Linked DNA regions of Neorhizobium galegae. The protein of the gene in region 2 interacts with the protein of the main gene of each other region in a pairwise test. Links are inferred from orthologs where the notes say so. Each region holds a gene or a part of one and is shown on either strand. Other genes may lie near its edges. The genes, in order: LZK81_RS20865 and LZK81_RS07360.

The links.
Region 1: the proteins of LZK81_RS07360 (region 2) and LZK81_RS20865 interact in binary tests that used the Escherichia coli proteins (3 or more experiments, as listed by UniProt). The link is inferred for Neorhizobium galegae from one-to-one orthologs.

The regions. Positions count from the first base shown.
Region 1 is NZ_CP090095.1:4,227,085-4,236,941, reverse strand. What follows is about bases 633-4,151. They hold LZK81_RS20865 (2-oxoglutarate dehydrogenase E1 component), read left to right. Parts: upstream 633-954; coding sequence 955-3,951; downstream 3,952-4,151. Other genes in these bases: odhB (2-oxoglutarate dehydrogenase complex dihydrolipoyllysine-residue succinyltransferase), read left to right, coding at 4,009-4,151; sucD (succinate--CoA ligase subunit alpha), read left to right, coding at 633-715. In the rest of the region: more of sucD, read left to right, coding at 1-632; more of odhB, read left to right, coding at 4,152-5,247; LZK81_RS20855 (MAPEG family protein), read left to right, coding at 5,263-5,679; LZK81_RS20850 (hypothetical protein), read left to right, coding at 5,735-6,016; LZK81_RS20845 (hypothetical protein), read left to right, coding at 6,000-6,185; LZK81_RS20840 (SDR family oxidoreductase), read left to right, coding at 6,182-6,934; lpdA (dihydrolipoyl dehydrogenase), read left to right, coding at 6,960-8,366; LZK81_RS20830 (GFA family protein), read right to left, coding at 8,442-8,834; LZK81_RS20825 (cytochrome b), read left to right, coding at 9,069-9,560; LZK81_RS20820 (TraB/GumN family protein), read right to left, coding at 9,574-9,857. UniProt on the Escherichia coli protein: E1 component of the 2-oxoglutarate dehydrogenase (OGDH) complex which catalyzes the decarboxylation of 2-oxoglutarate, the first step in the conversion of 2-oxoglutarate to succinyl-CoA and CO(2).
Region 2 is NZ_CP090095.1:1,465,703-1,474,974, forward strand. Bases 3,721-6,654 are described here. They hold LZK81_RS07360 (ATP-binding cassette domain-containing protein), read right to left. Parts: upstream 6,163-6,654; coding sequence 4,279-6,162; downstream 3,721-4,278. Other genes in these bases: LZK81_RS07355 (TadE/TadG family type IV pilus assembly protein), read right to left, coding at 3,721-4,121; LZK81_RS07365 (hypothetical protein), read left to right, coding at 6,331-6,654. Outside these bases: LZK81_RS07330 (leucyl aminopeptidase), read left to right, coding at 1-125; LZK81_RS07335 (DNA polymerase III subunit chi), read left to right, coding at 172-621; LZK81_RS07340 (polysaccharide deacetylase family protein), read right to left, coding at 640-1,491; LZK81_RS07345 (TadE/TadG family type IV pilus assembly protein), read right to left, coding at 1,642-2,178; LZK81_RS07350 (TadE/TadG family type IV pilus assembly protein), read right to left, coding at 2,244-2,753; more of LZK81_RS07355, read right to left, coding at 2,763-3,720; more of LZK81_RS07365, read left to right, coding at 6,655-7,218; LZK81_RS07370 (Crp/Fnr family transcriptional regulator), read right to left, coding at 7,280-7,993; LZK81_RS07375 (hypothetical protein), read left to right, coding at 8,213-8,932; LZK81_RS07380 (sensor domain-containing diguanylate cyclase), read right to left, coding at 9,059-9,272. UniProt on the Escherichia coli protein: Genetic data indicate it may be involved in ribosome assembly or function.

The DNA.
Region 1 (9,857 bases), 2.8 Mb from region 2 along the record:
TGCCGAAGCCAAGGAACGGACCGGCGCCGACGCGACCGTGATCTACGTTCCGCCGGCAGGTGCAGCAGACGCGATCATCGAGGCGATCGAAGCCGAAGTGCCGTTCATCACCTGCATCACCGAAGGCATCCCGGTCATGGACATGGTCCGCGTCAAGGCTCGCCTCGACCGTTCCAAGTCGCGACTGCTCGGCCCCAACTGCCCGGGCATCCTGACCCCGGAAGAATGCAAGATCGGCATCATGCCGGGCTCGATCTTCCGCAAGGGTTCGGTCGGCATCGTTTCCCGCTCGGGCACGCTCACCTATGAGGCCGTGTTCCAGACCTCGAACGAAGGCCTCGGCCAGACGACGGCCGTCGGCATCGGCGGCGACCCGGTCAAGGGCACCGAGTTCATCGACGTGCTGGAAATGTTCCTCGCGGACGAAGCCACGACCTCGATCATCATGATCGGCGAAATCGGCGGTTCGGCAGAAGAAGACGCGGCGCAGTTCCTGAAGGACGAAGCCAAGAAGGGCCGCAGCAAGCCGATGGCCGGCTTCATCGCGGGCCGTACCGCTCCGAAGGGCCGCACCATGGGTCACGCCGGTGCAGTCGTTTCCGGCGGCAAGGGTGACGCGGAATCGAAGATCGCGGCCATGGAATCGGCTGGCATCAAGGTGTCGCCTTCTCCGGCCCGTCTCGGCAAGACCTTGGTTGAAGTCCTCAAGGGCTGACGCCACATAAAGGACAATCGCCACCCCTAGATAGATAGGTGGCGATTGATCCGATAAGCTTCGGACAGGCGAAGCGTCCCATTGTTTCGCCTGTCCATGTTTTGCGTCTCTCAATTTCTGGAGACGCGTGACCGCCAAGCGCGGTCCGGTACCAAGACGAAGACCAAGAAAATGCGGAAGCCGGAGTATTTTCCGGTCCCGATTACGTCAGGAGGCGGGCGCGGCGCCCGCAGATAACCATGGCACGGCAAGAAGCCAACGAGCAGTTCCTCATCACCTCTTTCCTCGACGGACAGAACGCGGCCTATATCGAGCAGCTTCATGCTCGTTACGAGGACGACCCGACATCCGTCGCGCCGGAATGGCAGGCCTTCTTCAAGGCGCTCGCCGACAATCCGGACGATGTGAAGGCGGCGGCGAAGGGTGCCTCGTGGCAGCGCAAGAACTGGCCGATCGCGGCCAATGGCGAGCTGGTCTCGGCGCTCGACGGCAACTGGCCGATCGTCGAAAAGGCGATCGAAACCAAGGTGAAGGCAAAGGCGGAAGCGACTGCTGCCGCGACCGGCAAGCCGGTCAACGAAACCGATGTGCTGCAGGCGACGCGGGACTCCGTGCGCGCCATCATGATGATCCGCGCCTACCGCATGCGGGGTCACCTGCATGCCAAGCTCGATCCGCTCGGCATTGCCAGCGCGGTCGAGGACTATAATGAACTGTCGCCGTCCGCTTACGGCTTCACCGAGGCGGACTACGACCGCCGGATCTTCATCGACAACGTGCTCGGCCTCGAATACGCGACGCTGCGCCAGATGATCGAGATTCTGGAGCGGACCTATTGCTCGACCTTGGGTGTCGAGTTCATGCACATTTCCAATCCGGAAGAAAAGTCCTGGATCCAGGAACGCATCGAAGGCCCGGGCAAGGGCGTCGAATTCACGCCGGAAGGCAAGAAGGCGATCCTTTCCAAGCTGGTCGAAGCGGAAGGCTACGAGCAGTTCCTCGACGTCCGCTTCAAGGGTACGAAGCGCTTCGGCCTCGACGGCGGTGAATCGCTGATCCCGGCGCTCGAACAGATCATCAAGCGCGGCGGCCAGGAAGGTCTTGAAGAAGTTGTTCTCGGCATGCCGCATCGCGGCCGCCTGAACGTGCTGACCAACGTCATGCTCAAGCCGCACCGCGCGGTGTTCCACGAATTCAAGGGCGGTTCGTTCAAGCCCGACGAAGTCGAAGGTTCGGGCGACGTCAAGTACCATCTCGGCGCTTCGTCGGACCGCGAGTTCGACGGCAACAAGGTCCATATGTCGCTGACGGCGAACCCGTCGCATCTGGAAATCGTCAACCCGGTCGTCATGGGCAAGGCTCGCGCCAAGCAGGACATGCTCGCCAAGGCCTGGGACGGCGACATCATTCCCCTGAAGGAGCGCTCCAAGGTTCTGCCGCTCCTGCTGCACGGCGACGCCGCGTTTGCGGGCCAGGGCGTCGTGGCTGAAATCCTCGGCCTTTCGGGCCTGCGCGGCCACCGCGTCGCCGGCACGATGCACGTCATCGTCAACAACCAGATCGGCTTCACCACCAATCCGGCCTTCTCGCGTTCGTCGCCCTATCCGTCCGACGTCGCCAAGATGATCGAGGCGCCGATCTTCCACGTCAACGGCGACGATCCGGAAGCGGTCGTCTACGCCGCCAAGGTCGCGACCGAATACCGGATGAAGTTCCACAAGCCGGTGGTCATCGACATGTTCTGCTACCGCCGCTTCGGCCATAACGAAGGCGACGAGCCGGCGTTCACGCAGCCGAAGATGTACAAGGTCATCCGCGCCCACAAGACCGTCGCGCAGATCTATGCCGACCGCCTGATCGCCGAAGGTCTCCTCACCGACGGCGAATTCGAGAAGATGAAGGCCGACTGGCGCGCCAATCTCGAAACCGAGTTCGAGGCCGGCCAGAGCTACAAGCCGAACAAGGCCGACTGGCTGGACGGCCAGTGGTCGGGCCTGCGTTCCGCCGACAATGCCGACGAACAGCGCCGCGGCAAGACCGCGATGCCGATGAGGGAACTGCGGGAGATCGGCCGCAAGCTGTCGACCATCCCGGAAGGCTTCAACGCTCACCGTACCATCAAGCGGTTCATGGAAAACCGCGCCCAGATGGTCGAGACCGGCGAAGGCATCGACTGGGCCATGGCGGAAGCCCTGGCATTCGGTTCGCTCGCCGTCGAAGGCACCAAGATCCGCCTGTCCGGCCAGGATTGCGAACGCGGCACGTTTTCGCAGCGTCATTCGGTTCTCTACGATCAGGATACCGAAGAGCGCTACATTCCGCTCGCCAACCTGTCGCCGACCCAGGCCCGTTACGAAGTCATCAACTCGATGCTTTCGGAAGAGGCGGTCCTCGGCTTCGAATATGGCTATTCGCTCGCCCGCCCGAACGCGCTGACCCTCTGGGAAGCCCAATTCGGCGACTTCGCCAACGGTGCGCAGGTCGTGTTCGACCAGTTCATCTCGTCGGGCGAACGCAAGTGGCTGCGCATGTCCGGCCTCGTCTGCCTGCTGCCGCACGGTTATGAAGGACAGGGTCCGGAACACTCCTCGGCACGCCTGGAGCGCTGGCTGCAGATGTGCGCCGAAGACAACATGCAGGTGGCCAACGTCACGACGCCGGCTAACTACTTCCACATTCTGCGCCGGCAGACGAAGCGCGACTTCCGCAAGCCGCTGATCCTTATGACGCCGAAGTCTCTGCTGCGCCACAAGCGAGCCACCTCGACGCTTGCCGAAATGGCCGGCGAATCCTCCTTCCATCGCCTGCTCTGGGACGATGCGGAGGTCATCAAGGACGGTCCGATCAAACTGCAGAAGGATGCCAAGATCCGTCGCGTCGTGCTCTGCACCGGCAAGGTCTATTACGACCTGCTCGAAGAGCGCGAAAAGCGCGGCATCGACGACATCTACCTGCTGCGCATCGAACAGCTTTATCCGTTCCCGGCCAAGGCTCTGATCAACGAGCTTTCCCGCTTCCGCAATGCGGAAATGGTCTGGTGCCAGGAAGAGCCGAAGAACATGGGTGCATGGTCGTTCATCGACCCGTATCTGGAATGGGTTCTGGCGCATATCGATGCAAAGTATCAGCGTGTCCGTTACACGGGCCGGCCGGCAGCGGCCTCGCCTGCAACGGGCCAGATGTCGAAGCATCTCGCACAGCTCGAAGCCTTCCTCGAAGATGCGCTCGGCGGCTGATTCCCAGCCGCTCCTCCACTTTTCACAGACACAACCTGACAAACACGGAAACAGATCATGGCCACCGAAATCCGCGTCCCCACTCTGGGAGAATCCGTCAGCGAGGCAACCGTCGGCACCTGGTTCAAGAAGGTCGGCGACACGGTCAAGGCCGACGAGCCGCTTCTCGAGCTCGAAACGGACAAGGTGACCGTCGAGGTTCCGTCGCCGGCTGCAGGCGTTCTGACCGAGATTGTCGCCGCCAACGGCGAGACCGTCGGTCTCGGCGCCCTGCTCGGCCAGATCGCCGCAGGTGCGGCAGGTGCCGCGACCGCAGCTCCGGCTGCAAAGCCTGCCGAAGCCGCACCGGCCAAGGCTGCCGAACCGGCTGCTCCGGCGCCGGTCGCCGCTGCCGCCACCTCGATGCCGCCGGCTCCGGCTGCCGCCAAGATCGCTGCGGACAGCAACATCTCGACTGCCGATATCGATGGTTCGGGCAAGCGTGGCCAGGTCCTCAAGGGCGACGTGATCGCTGCGGTCGCCAAGGGCATTTCCGCTCCGGCTGCCGCCCCTGCCGCTCCGGCGGCACCGCGCCCGGTTTCCTCGGCTGACGACGCATCCCGCGAAGAGCGCGTGAAGATGACGCGCCTGCGCCAGACGATCGCCCGCCGCCTCAAGGACGCGCAGAACACCGCCGCCATGCTGACCACCTATAACGAGGTGGACATGAAGGCGGTCATGGACCTGCGCAACCGCTACAAGGACGTGTTCGAGAAGAAGCATGGCGTGAAGCTCGGCTTTATGGGCTTCTTCACCAAGGCCGTCACCCACGCGCTGAAGGAACTGCCGGCCGTCAACGCCGAGATCGATGGCACCGACATCATCTACAAGCAGTATTGCCATGTCGGCGTCGCCGTCGGCACCGACAAGGGCCTCGTGGTTCCGGTTGTGCGCAATGCCGACCAGATGTCGATCGCCGAAATCGAGAAGGATATCGGCCGCCTCGGCAAGCTCGCCCGCGACGGCCAGCTCTCCATGGCCGACATGCAGGGCGGCACGTTTACCATCTCGAACGGCGGCGTCTACGGTTCGCTGATGTCCTCGCCGATCCTCAACGCGCCGCAGTCCGGCATTCTCGGCATGCACAAGATCCAGGACCGTCCGGTCGTCATCGGCGGCCAGATCGTCATCCGCCCGATGATGTATCTGGCGCTCTCCTACGACCACCGCATGGTGGACGGCAAGGAAGCCGTGACCTTCCTGGTGCGCGTCAAGGAAAGCCTCGAAGATCCGGAACGCCTGGTTCTCGATCTCTAAGACGGGAACGGACCTATGGAAACGCTCGGGGTCACCGCAACGCCATACATGACGCTGCTGGCCTTGAGCGTTGTCCTGCTGGTCTTCCATGTCCTGCTGCAGGGCATGCTTTCGACCCGCGAACTCGGCTCGGAGTGGAATGCCGGACCGCGGGACGCGGGGCTGGCACCGAAGGGCAGGTTCGCGGGGCGTGCCGCCCGTGCCTCGAAGAATTTCCAGGAGACCTATCCGGCGTTCGTCGGCCTGCTGCTCGGCGTTGCCTTTGCGGGAGACGATGCGTCCGGCTGGGGGCTGATCGGCGGCTGGATCTGGCTGGTCGCCCGGGTCGTCTATATCCCGCTCTACATGGGCGGCGTGCCCTATATCCGGTCCGTCGTCTGGACGGTGAGCCTGATCGGGCTTCTCGCCATGACCATCGCGCTGTTCCGGTGATGCCATGATCGCATCCTTCAAGACATGGCTTCCGATTTTGTGCCTGGCGCCGGGCATGGCAGTTGCCGCCGAGCGATGCGCGATCGAGAAGGCCGTGTTCGTGGAGACTACTGCCGGAACGGTGCTCGCCTTCAAGCCGGTCGGTTCGGATGCAGCCGTGGTCAGCCATCTCTTCACGATCACCGGGGCCAAGCTGAAGCTCGACGGCAACGTGATGTACGACGAGGAATCCAAGCGCCCGGGCGGCATGGTGACGAACAACTGCCCGCAGGGTGATGCGACCGGCGCCGAACTTCTGGGCCTGCACCGTCTGGACCGGCGTGCCCTATGCCCTTGATGTGGCGACCGGCCATATCGACATATTGGGCGCGGCGAATACCCCGGCGCCGGACGCGATCCTGATGCCGGGTTTCGGCCCGTCGATCCGACATTCGACGCTGTGGGGCAAGAGCGGTCTGAAACAGGTCCCCTGGGACCTTTACGAGTTCAAGGAATGCAAGGCATGAGCGAAAACCCTGTTCTTCTGGTGACCGGCGGAAGCCGCGGCATCGGTGCGGCGGTCTCGCTCATGGCCGCCAGCCGTGGTTGGCGCGTGGCGGTGAACTACGCATCCAATCGGAAGGCAGCCGAAAAGGTGGTTTCGGAAATCGAGGCCGCCGGCGGCGAGGCGATCACGGTTCAGGCGGACGTCGGCAATGCCGCCGAGATCGTGTCGATGTTCGAGGCGGTCGATCGGCATTTCGGGCGGCTGGACGGGCTGGTCAACAATGCCGGGATCGTCGACATGCCGCAGCGCATCGACGAGATGAGCGCCGAACGCATCGAGCGAATGATGCGGGTCAATGTCACCGGTTCGATCCTGTGTGCCGGAGAGGCGGTGCGCCGCATGTCGACGAAACACGGCGGCAAGGGTGGCGCGATCGTCAATATCTCGTCGATGGCTGCCAAGCTGGGCTCTCCGGGACAATATGTCGATTACGCAGCTTCGAAGGCGGCGATCGACACGCTGACCATTGGCCTGGCGCGCGAAGTCGCGACCGAAGGCGTGCGCGTCAATGCGATCCGCCCGGGCATTATCGACACCGATATCCACGCGTCCGGCGGCCTGCCGGACCGGGCGCGCGATATGGCGTCCAGCGTTCCCATGCAACGGCCGGGCAGGGCGGAAGAAGTGGCGGATGCCGTCCTCTATTTTCTGTCGCCAGCGGCTTCCTACGTAACCGGCGCCATACTCGACGTGAGCGGCGGGCGCTAAGAGATGAAGAGAAGGAAAAAGAACTATGGCTTATGATGTCGTCGTCATCGGAAGCGGCCCCGGCGGTTACGTCTGCGCGGTGAAGGCCGCCCAGCTCGGCCTCAAGGTCGCGGTCGTGGAAAAGCGCGCCACCTATGGCGGGACCTGCCTCAACATCGGCTGCATCCCCTCCAAGGCGCTGCTGCACGCCTCCGAGATGTTCGCTCACGCCGCCCACGGCATGGATGCGCTCGGCGTCGAGGTCTCCGCGCCAAAACTCAATCTCGAAAAGATGATGGCTCACAAGGACGCGACCGTGAAGTCGAACGTCGACGGCGTCTCCTTCCTGTTCAAGAAGAACAAGATCGACGGCTTCATCGGTACCGGCAAGATCGTCTCGGCCGGCAAGGTCTCGGTGACCGGCGACGACGGCAAGGTCCAGGAATTTGAGACCAAGAACATAGTCATCGCCACCGGCTCCGACGTTGCGGGCATTCCGGGCGTCAATGTCGAGATCGACGAGAAGGTGATCATCTCCTCCACCGGCGGCATCGCGCTCGAAAAGGTGCCGCAGCATCTGATCGTGGTCGGCGGCGGCGTCATCGGCATGGAGCTCGGTTCGGTCTGGTCGCGCCTCGGCGCCAAGGTCACCGTGATCGAATATCTCGACAAGCTGCTCGGCGGCATGGACGGCGAAGTCTCCAAGCAGTTCCAGCGGATGATGGCCAAGCAGGGCATGGACATCCGCACGGATGCCAAGGTCACCGGCGTCGAAAAGACCGCCAATGGCGCCAAGGTCACCTACGAGCCGGTCAAGGGTGGTGACGCCCAGACGCTGGAAGCCGACGTCGTGCTGATCTCTACCGGCCGCAAGCCCTACACCGCAGGCCTCGGCCTGGAAGAAGCGGGCGTCAAGCTCGACAATCGCGGCCGCGTCGAGATCGATGGCCACTTCAAGACCAATGTCGAAGGCATCTACGCGATCGGCGACGTGGTCAAGGGACCGATGCTTGCCCACAAGGCGGAAGACGAAGGTGTGGCGATGGCGGAAATCCTCGCCGGCCAGCATGGCCATGTGAACTACGACGTCATCCCGAGCGTCGTCTATACCCAGCCGGAAGTCGCGTCCGTCGGCAAGACCGAGGAAGAGCTGAAGGCTGCAGGCATCGCCTACAAGGTCGGCAAGTTCCCGTTCACGGCGAACGGCCGCGCCCGCGCCATGCTGGCGACGGACGGTTTCGTGAAGTTCTTGGCCGACAAGGACACCGACCGGGTTCTCGGCGGCCATATCGTCGGCTTCGGCGCCGGCGAGATGATCCACGAGATCGCCGTGCTGATGGAATTCGGCGGCTCCTCGGAAGACCTCGGCCGCACCTGCCATGCCCACCCGACCATGTCGGAGGCCGTCAAGGAAGCCGCACTCGCGACCTTCTTCAAGCCGATCCATATGTGAGCGCGTCTGGTGCTTTCATGCCAGTATGATCAGGAAGGGTGGGACATTGTCCTGCCCTTTCGCCGTTAGTGCGATCTACCCCTCGAAGCGGCCCGTGGCATCACGATCGCGTTCGTATCGTCTCGTGAGCGGAAACGGCGGCAACCAGGACTCGCGGCGGATGATCCAGCTTTCGTAGGTTGGCATCAGCTGGTCGGGGGCATCCAGGGATCCGAGGTTGACTTCGATCTCGTCCGCGGTGCGTGCGAAAACAGAGGAGCCGCAGCGGGGACAGAAAAACCGGCCGGCGTAATCGCGTGTCTCGCCATCGACCGTCACCGCATCCTGGGGAAATATCGCGGAAGCGTGGAAAAGTGCTCCATGATGCTTGCGGCAGTCGAGGCAATGACAGAGGCCGACCCGGTACGGCAGTCCCGACGCTACAATTCGCACGTTGCCGCACAGGCAACCACCGGTAAATCGATCCATGTCGCGTCTCCTCCAAGATCAAGCGGCCGGAATTTTTACACCGAGCAGCGCCTTCGGTGCAATTGTCCGCAGCGGACGATAACGTTCATCGCTACCAGCCGAACACACGGCCTGGAATTGCGATCGGTCAATTCCAGGATTAAATCTTGGACAGGCTTGCCGCTTTCGCTTGAGCCTCCGGCAAACGGCCATAGACTGGATCCCATTGTTCCAATCTTCTGAAAAGGCCGAGAAATGGCTCTCTCGTTCACCTTGCCTCAGCGTATCCTGCATTGGCTAATGGCGGCGCTGATCCTCTTCAACCTGCTTTTCACCGATGCGGTGGAGACTGCCGCGCGGCTGATGTTCCGCGGCCAGGCGCTGACGCCGGAACAGGTGAGCGCGGCCAACATCCATGCCTATGTCGGTATCAGCGTTCTGGTTCTCGGCCTGATCCGGCTCTGTCTGCGGCTGGTGCAAGGTGTGCCGCCGGAGCCAAGACAAGAGCCGCCGTTCCTGCGGGTGGTGGCGAAGATCAGCCACTGGGCTTTTTACGCGCTTTTTGTCGCCATGCCGCTTGCCGGCATCGGCGCCTGGTTCTTCGGCAACGCGACAGCCGGCTTCGCCCATGCGGGACCGCTGAAACTTTTGATGTGGACGTTGATCGTCGCCCATATCGGCGGCGCGCTGGTGCACCAGTTCTACTGGAAGACCGATGTGCTGAAGCGGATGACGAGTGGTCGATGAAGGATGGGCGGTGTCAATTGACCGCCGTCACCTTGAAGCCCTTCTTCCGGAAGAGCTCGACAAGGCCTTCCTCGCCGGGCAGGTGAAGAGCGCCGACGGCCATGAAGGCGCCGCCCTGATCGAGGATTGGGGCTGCCCGATCGGCCATCACATGGTTGCGCTTGCTGACCACCAGGTTTTCGAAGTCGCCATAACCGGCCTCGTCCTCGGTTCCGTCGGGTGCGACGGCTTTCAGCATCGGCATGGCAAGGCCGATCTCGCCGGAAAGATAGACTTCCGTCAGCGTCTCGAAGACAT
Region 2 (9,272 bases):
CCCATCTCGACATCGCCGGTACCGCGATGAACTCGCCGTCGAGCGAGATCAACCAGTCCTGGGGATCGGGCTACGGCGTGCGGCTGCTGGACGAACTCGTCCGGGCGCACTACGAGGTGGGTTGAGAACCCATATTTGTCGGTTCAACGAAAATATGGGTTCTCAACTGTGATGACCGAAGTCCTGTTCTATCACCTGACCGAATCAAAGCTCGAGGATGCGTTGCCGGCGCTCCTCGAAAAGAGCGTCGAGCGCGGCTGGAAGGTGGCGGTGCAGACGAGCGGCGATGTGCGGCGGGACTTTCTCGACGCGCATCTGTGGACGTTTCGCGAGGACAGTTTTCTGCCGCATGGCACGGATGTCTCGCCGATGGCCGAGGCGCAGCCGGTGCTGCTGACCTCCGCCGCCGAAAATGGCAACGGTGCGACTGTCCGTTTTCTGGTGGATGGTGCCGAGCCGCCCCCGATCGTCGACTATGACCGGATCGTTTTCATGTTCGATGGCTACGACACCGTCCAACTCGACAATGCCCGCGCCCAGTGGAAGAAGCTGAAGGGCGAGGGGCATGCGCTGACCTACTGGCAGCAATCGGAAGAGGGGCGCTGGGTCAAGAAGGCCTGACCCCGCGCATTCTTTCCCTCAGTTCAGCCAGGCCATCATCATCGACGAATTGCTGTGGCGCAGGCGAACGACCTTGTAGCCCTCTGCGCTCAGCTGGGTGAGCAGCGCCGGCAGCATGGCGGCCGTGCGGGCATGGATGTCGTGCAGCAGGATGATGCCCTTGCCGTGGGCGCGCAACGAATTCATCGTGCGGGTTGCGACGGCGGCCGGCGAGACGCCGAAATAATCCTTGGAATCCACCTGCACGTCCAGCACCACCATGCTGTTTGAGGCGACCCACTGGCGCAAGCGCCTGGTGTCGGCGAGATAGGGGAAGCGGAAGAAACCGGCATCCTCATGGGTGACGCTGGTCACCGCATCGCGCCCCTTTTCGATTTCGGCCACGGCCGCATCGAAGGAAAGGTGCTGCAGGTCGGCATGACGATAGGTATGGCTGCCGATCGTGTGGCCGGCATTGACCACCTTGCGGGCGATCTCCGGATGGGCCTTCGCCATCTGCCCGACCATCAGGAAGGTCGCCTTGACGTCGTATTCGTCGAGGATGGAGAGGATCTTCTCCGTCTTCTTCGGCATCGGGCCGTCGTCGAAGGTCAGCACGACCTCCTTGTCGGCGAGCTTCAGGTCGGAAAGCGACGAGGCGGTGAGGGTGCGGCCGGAAAGGCTGCCGGGATTGTTGAAACGCCCCCAAGCGACCGGCGTCAGCGCTACCGGCGAATCCGCTTCGACCTTTCTGGGCGATTTGGACGAGGAGAGTGCCTTGGCGGGCGCAAATGAGGTGGCAAGCGAGCCGCTCTCGGTCTGGCTGCGACCGGCGCAGGAGGAAAGAAGGCACGCGACGGCGGCGGCGACACAAAGGACGCGGACAAACATGGGAGCGACTCGGCTAAAAAGTGACTGAGGAGTTGAAGCGACGTCACATTCGCCGATTATGGTTAATGGCTGGTTATTATGGGTTGTCCACCGCATGCAACCTGCGAAACGGACCGCAAGGACGGCTTCTGCCGGATTGCAGGTCCTAGCCTACTTCTTGGTGATTTTGTCGCCGACCCGCGGACGGGAGATCGCCTTGCCGACAAAGCTGTACTCGCCTGAGCCGGTAACGGTGGAAAACAGCGACGTGAAAGGCGTCGTCATCGCGTAATTCACCTGCACGACGACGAGCTGCACGTTGCTTTCGATCAGGTCGGCGGGGATTTCGAAGGCGGGCGGGTCCCCTGATGCCTGCGCGTTCGCTTGAAAGGCCGACGACCAGTTGACCTTCGCGTTGCCGGCGGCGTCGAAGTCTATGAGGGCCACCTGGATTGCAAGTGCGCTGCTGTTGAAGGGAATGAGAATGGAGGCGGTCCCTTGGAGAAGGGTATTGAGCTCGCTGTTGCTCCAGCTCGTCTCCTGGGAGACGATGTCGCTTGCCACTTCCGCGATCTGGTTGATCTTCCGCTTCACCATCAGGCCTTCTCCGAGGTCGACGGTGCCGGCGAACAGCAGGGCCATGATCGGCAGAAGCAGGGTGAACTCGATGCCGGACTGGCCTTTGCGGTCGGCGAGCAGGGCCCGCACGCTTCTTTCGCGCCGGTTCCCTTGCCTGTGGTCGGGATCATGCCTTGGTGCCATCGCGCGATTTCTCAAAAGGGTTCATTTCTGAAAATCACGGAAGCGGAGAGCACATAGGTGCCATCGGCGAGCGTGTTGACGTCTGCGCCGATAGCGGCCAGCAGGCTGTCCCAGGGAAGGAAAGCCTGGATCATCACGTATTCCCCCGACCCGGCCGGAGAAAAGCTCTCGGTTACGGACAGAACACCGCCGCTGACCGGCGACGTGAAGCTCATCGACGAGAAATCGGACATCGTGGTGGTGGTGACCAGCAGTTCGTCCTCGCAACTGAAGGCGAGCGCCATACCGTCGCAGACATTGCTCTTGAAAGCGGCGAGATCCCAGCCGTTCGAATAGGCGGTGCCGACCCGGACGGAACGGGCGGCCATATGCAGGGCCGAATCGAGCGCGCTGTCGACGAAGAACATCAGCGCCATATCGAGAATGCAAAAGAGGAAGACGAAGAATGGCAAGACAAGCAGTGCAAACTCGACCGCGGCCGTTCCCTGCTCGTTCCGCAAGAGGGCTTTGAAACGGTGCATCGGCGTCATCTAGTTTGTCAGCCTTACCTTGGAGAGATATTGCTTGAAGAGCGAGGACAGGCCTTCCTCGATTTCCTCGGCCGAATTCGCCTGCAGGAAAAGGTCGCCGCTCGTCGCGCATTCTTCGAGCGCTTTAGGGATATAGGCTGTCCGCGTGCTGCTGCTCTTGCCGGAAGCGACCGTGCCTCCCCAGATCGAGCTGAAGCCGCTGCTGCTCATCGTCTTGCCGAGCGTCGCATTGTAACCCCAGTCCCAGGTCATCGGCAGGTATTCGGTGTAGAGAACCCCGATTGTGGCATCGAGGTCCTTCACCTGCTTGCACCACTTGGAATTGATCGGGGTGACGACGGTCTGGAGCGAGTTTTTTGCTGTCGGGAAGCGGATACCGGAGTTGCTTTGCAGCACCCAGTTGCGCTCGGATTGGACCCCGTCCGTCAGAATCAACACGAGTTTCAGCGGCGCATCCTTGGTGGTTCCGTCTCCGGCCGTTCCGATCATGGGCTTGAGGGCCGTCAGCGAAGTGTCGAAATATGTCCCGTCTTCGGAGGTCGCGCTCGTCATGCCGCTGGTTTTACTGTTCAGTTTTGTGCGGGCCGCCGAGGTCGAGAAGGTCGGAGACAACACCTGGGTCGCGGTTTCGCCAAGGGTATAGAGGCCGACCCGGATGCGCTCATGTGCGGCGTCTGCCGTGTCGATGAGGTCTAGAACTTCTCGCGCGGCGTCCACCGAGACATCGGCCCGCAGCTTGATGTTCATCGCGACCGACAGGTCGTAGACATTGCTGTAGGTCTTGCTCTTGTAGGTGAAGGTCGTCCCTTCCGGCGTATGGCACGCAAAGGCGCAGTTGGCCGGTGACGCCATCAGGCTGGACTGACCGGCGCTCGTCGCCGCGAGCAGCATCGAAGCGGATTTGTCGAGTACGATATGGACGTCGAGATAGGCGCGGCCTGGACCTTCGACCGACGAGGAGGTGGCCACGCCGACGCCGTCGATGCCTGCAATCTTGAGCAGCGTCGTGGACACCGTCGCGCGGGCCGTCGCGGTGATCTTACGGTTCGATGTGTCGATGTCGATTTCTTCGAGCGTGTAACCGCCGCTCCCGAGATCGGTCTGGGCAGCGAACCACTCCTGGATGCGCTTCTTGAGCGCGGCATTGTCCAGTGTTCCCACGCTTTTCACTGCGCCGAGCAAGGCGGAATCGAGATCGGCCTGCATTTTCGAACGGGCGTTATAGGCCCGCACGTAGTCGAGGCTGGCGCCGACGGCGGTGATCAGCGGCACGAGCAGCAGAGAGAACATGATGGCAATATTGCCGCGGCGATCCGCGAGCAGGCCAGAAAGAGCGTGAAGCCGCCGCGGATTGGACATAGGGCCGGAAAATCATCCCTGTGAATAATCGGCCGATACTATAATGGATTCCTAATTTAATGATTAATCGCATTGCGGGTGGCGGGTTCCCGGCCACGCCGCCGAGGATATCGCGGGTCAGGTCGGCAAGAGGGCAATACTCACCACCGGAGCAAGGTCAGCTCGCCATAGCCTCTTCGTACTCCGACGACAGCATCAGCCATTCGTCTTCGGCCGACGAGAGCTTTGCGGCGGCTTCTCCGCGTTCCTTGGCCTTCTGGGCCGCCTTGGCGGGGGCTTTTTCGTAGAGAACCGGGTCTGCAAGTTCCTTATCAAGGGCCTTGATCAGTTTCTCGAGCTTGGCGGTTACGGCCTCGATTTCGTTGATCTTTTTCTTGAGCGGTGCCAGCGAGGCGCGCTTTTCGGCATTCGCCTTGCGCTGGTCCGCCTTCGAGGAAAGATCTTCCGTCAGTTCAACTTTTTCTTCTTTTTTTTTACCGGAGCTGACGATCAGGTTGCGGTATTCCTCCAGGTCGCCTTCGAAGTTCGACACGGTGCCGTTGTTCACAAGCCACAGCCGGTCGACGGTGGCTTCGATCAGGTGGCGGTCGTGGCTGATCAGGATGACGGCGCCTTCGTAGTCGTTGAGCGCTTCGATCAACGCGCGGCGGCTATCGATGTCGAGATGGTTGGTCGGTTCGTCGAGGATCAGCAGATTCGGCGCATGGAAGGCGGCAAGGCCCATCAGCAGGCGTGCCTTTTCGCCGCCGGACAGGTCCTTTGCGGCCGTCGCCATTTTTTCCGTCGCAAGCCCCATCTGCGCCACGCGGGCGCGGACTTTGGCTTCGGGCGCATCCGGCATCAGCCGGCGCACATGGGCGACGGGCGAATCCGCCGGCACGAGGTCGTCGAGTTGGTGCTGGGCGAAGAAGCCGATCTTCAGGCTCGGCGCCAAGCGGATATCGCCGCTTTCCGCCTTGAGCCGGCTGGCGATGAACTTGGCGAAGGTCGACTTGCCGTTGCCGTTCGAGCCGAGCAGCGCGATGCGGTCGTCATTGTCGATGCGCAGCGTGATGTTCTTGAGGATCGGCTTGCCCGGTTCGTAACCGACGGCGGCGTTCTGGATCGCAACGATCGGCGAGGCGGGCTGTTTTTCCGGCTCGGGAAAGGTGATCGGCTGGACATGATCCTCGATCACTGCGGCGACGGTGCCCATGCGCTCCAATGCCTTGACGCGGCTCTGCGCCTGTCGGGCCTTGGTGGCCTTGGCCTTGAAGCGGTCGATGAAGCTCTGCAGGTGCTTGCGGGCCGCCTCGTTCTTGGCCTTGGCCTTGGTCTGCAATTCGTCGGCCTCGGCCTTCTGGCGCTCGAACTGGTCGTAGCCGCCGCGGTAGAAGGTCAGCTTCTTCTGGTCGAGATGCACGATGGCGTTGACCGCGTTGTTCAACAGGTCGCGATCATGACTGATGATGATGACGGTGTGCGGATAACGCCGGATATAGTCCTCCAGCCACAACGTGCCTTCGAGATCGAGATAGTTGGTCGGCTCGTCGAGCAGCAGCAGGTCTGGCTCTGCAAACAGGACGGAGGCGAGCGCCACGCGCATCCGCCAGCCGCCCGAAAACGACGAGGCAGGCCGGGACTGCGCTTCCTGTGAGAAGCCGAGACCGGCGAGAATGCTGGCCGCGCGCGCCTCTGCCGAATGGGCGTCGATGTCGACGAGTCGCATCTGGATGTCTGCGATGCGATGCGGATCGGTGGCGGTCTCCGCCTCCGCCAGCAGTGCGGCGCGCTCCTTGTCGGCGGAAAGCACGATTTCGATCAGCGAATCCTCGGTGCCCGGCGCCTCCTGCGCCACCTGGCCGAGACGTGCGCTTTTCGGATAGGAGACCGAACCGGTTTCCGAGCCCAGCTCACCGGTTATGACCTTGAACAGCGTGGATTTGCCGGCGCCGTTGCGGCCGACGAGCCCCGCCTTCGTGCCCGCCGGAAGCGTCACGCTGGCATTGTCGAGGAGGAGACGCCCGGCGATGCGGGCGGAAAGTTCGGTAATCGTGATCATGGCGGCGGTTTTGGCCGAAACCCCGTTTGTTGGCAAGGGCGGCCGGCGGGTTGATATCCGCTGTCCCGAGGGAAACAGAAGGAAATTACACGCTCTGGTAGATGATCGAGGCGGTGCTGCCGCCGGACGCGATGGCGCGACCGAACTTCAATCGGGAGAGCAAATGTCATGAGAGTGAGAAGATTGACGTGGTCGACGCTGCTGTCGGCATCCGCGCTGATGATGCCGCTCAGCGCGGGGGCGGTGGAGTTTACCTGCTGGGACCCCGGCGGCGTGGGGTCTGCCAATGCGGCCGCGGAATACTGGACGCCGGAAAGAATTGCCGCGGCGATCCCTGAGCGCGAAATGATCGGAACGCTGCCCACGGACGGGTATCCAAGTGAAAGCGAAGGCAGCCTTGTGGGCGATGCTGAACGGGCGCCGATCGGCGAAGCGCCTTACAAGTTCGGTGGCCAGCTTCTCTACACGCGGGGCGGGGACGATTATACCGCCAGCGCCCAATTCGTCGCGGATGCGAATATCGTCATCGGCGCCGCCCACAGCCTCTGGAAAGGCGGCATGGCGGCAAGCAACATCCGCTTCTATCAGGGGTATTCCAACGGTGGCGGGACGCTCTACCACGTGGACAGGGCGGCCGTGCTGTTGCGCTGGACCGAGGTCGCGGACAACGATCCGAGCCTCGCGCGGTCGCAGTTCGACTATTCGGTGATGCGCACCACCGTCGCATCCGCCGTTGGCAAATACGAGCTCGGCATCGACGGCGCCCATGTCGATGAAAACGTGACGGTGACCGGTTACCCGGCAAGGTTGGACGACGGCGAGTATATGTATCGGGAAACGGCCCGCATCGTGGTGCAGGCCGGCACCTCCTATGACGCCCGCCCGCATCCCATGTATGGCGGCGGCGCAAGCGGCGGGGCGTGGTTCGTGACAGCGAACAACGTCCACAAGGCGGTCAGCGTTGTCTCCAGCGGCGCGCCGGACGGCGTGTTCGGTCCGAGCTTCACCGCAGATACGGCCGATCTGATCCCCATCGTCAAGAACGGTTGCCCGTAAGCCACCCAATCCGGGCAGGCGGCGACGGGCGGCCCGGCCCGGGGGGAGGCGCCCGCGTCATTCAGGCCGCAGGGTCTGAATGACGCGAGATGATCTGCAGCGATCTTTTGTTGAAGATGATGATGCGGTGCTGCCGCACGCCGATCAGCCGTTCGCTTTTCCAGGCCTGGAGCTGCGCATTGATGCGCGGCCGGCTGGCATTGATGAGCTGGCCCATGCGGCTCTGGGATATCGGTTTTTCGATGAGGATGCCGTCGCTGGTCGACCGCCCGTGGGAGGCGCCGAGATTGAGCAGCAGGCGAGCAAGGCGAATCTCCAGCGGGTAAAGCGCCATTCCCTCCGCGAACATGATGGTGCGGTGGAGCTTTCGGGCGATCGTCCGCATCAGGTATGAAGACACCTGCGGGATTGCCGAGAGCGCGTTGAATGTTTTCCGATCGATTTCGAGCAGCCGCGTCGCCCCGCATATCACCGCGTTCGAGGAGTGCCGGTAGTTGAGGGCGAACTCGATCTCGCCGACTGCGTCCCCCGCCTGAAGCTCCGAAAAAATCACTTCGTTGCCTTCTTCGGATATAAAATAAAGATAGATGCCGCCCGAAAGTATAATATAAAGTGTATCGCAAGGATCTCCGCTCAGAAACAGCGTTTGCCGATCTCTGTATGTGTTTATATTTACCTTTTTTGCAAGCATGGAAATAACGGCGTCATCTGCGGCGCCGAACAATTCCATTTTCCTTATCTCGTCCGAAATTGTCGGATTCTTCATCGTTTTCATCTGCTCGTGACCACCCTGAAATCGGAAACATGGCTGCCGTCTGTAGGGTTGATATTTAGCGAAAATGCAAATCAGGGTTGTTACGTGTGTGACATATTTTCAGATTTAAATATCCTAGGTTGTGCTTGTGCAAATGATGCTCCGCGGAAGCCGGTGCCGTAAGCACAGATGCCGTCACCGCATGGTGTCGTGGCGGCAACCCAATTGAGGAGATGTATTATGACCATTTACATGGGGCAGAACGCGATCAAAGCCTTCAGCGCGCAGGCAGCGGGCCAGCCCTACAGCCTCACGGTTCTCAATGAAAACGCGAAATGGCAGCAGTTTGCCCTATTCCAGACGATCCCGAAGATTATCGGGCCGTCGGTCGACCCCCTGTCGCTGGCCTGGATGGTTGGCGGCGCCGCTGCGGGTACCCCCGACCAGCCGAGCACGTCTTCCTTCAACTGGACGATCGACTATTCCGTGACGGTTGGCTACGTTCAGCAGCAGGGCACGCCCGGCTCGCCGCGTTCCTTCCAGACGGCGAGTTCGGTCGCCGTCATGATCAACAATCAGAACCAGGTGCCGGTGACCTATCAGGGACCGTTCCCCTATGGCGCTCCCGGTTTTCCGGCGGGGCCATCCGACGCGACGAAAGGCCTTATCCTCGCCCAGGCCGACGACACCATTCCGACCGTGCCCGTGCAGGCCAGCAAGAGCGTCTACCTGAATGTCGGCATCGCCATGGCCGGCAAGCCGACGATCGCGGTCCAGCTCGAGCCCGGCCTCTTGTACCAGTTCACGCCGAAGCCGAAATATTACATTCTCGCCGGCTCTTTCGTTCAGGGACAGGTGATCGACACCGCGACGTCTTCGGCGGCCTACGAGGTGAGCTTTGGCGGTGTCACGGATGTCTCCGTTCGGTTCACGCAGAAGAACCAGTTCGTGCCGGCATAATCCCGCCGACCTCCTGGTAGGACAAGAGGGCGGCCGCGGACGTATCGCTGTCGGCCGCCTATCTTCGTTCGCAAACAGAGGCCGTGGGAAACCGCGGCCTCTTCTGTTTTGGAGATCCTATCCGATTCAGGATGACCGTTTCGGCGCCTCGCCGTGAAGCGCGACGATCATTCGCGGATTGGCCTTGGCGGTTTCAAGCGCCGTGCCGGCTTGCAGCCGCAGTTCCTGCGGTGAAAAGGCGTCTGCGGTCAGCGCCGCACCGACCGAAAGACCAATCCCGCTCGTGCCGTCGGAGGCCGCGAAGACGAGATTGTCGGTGATCGAAGCGATCAGCCGTTCG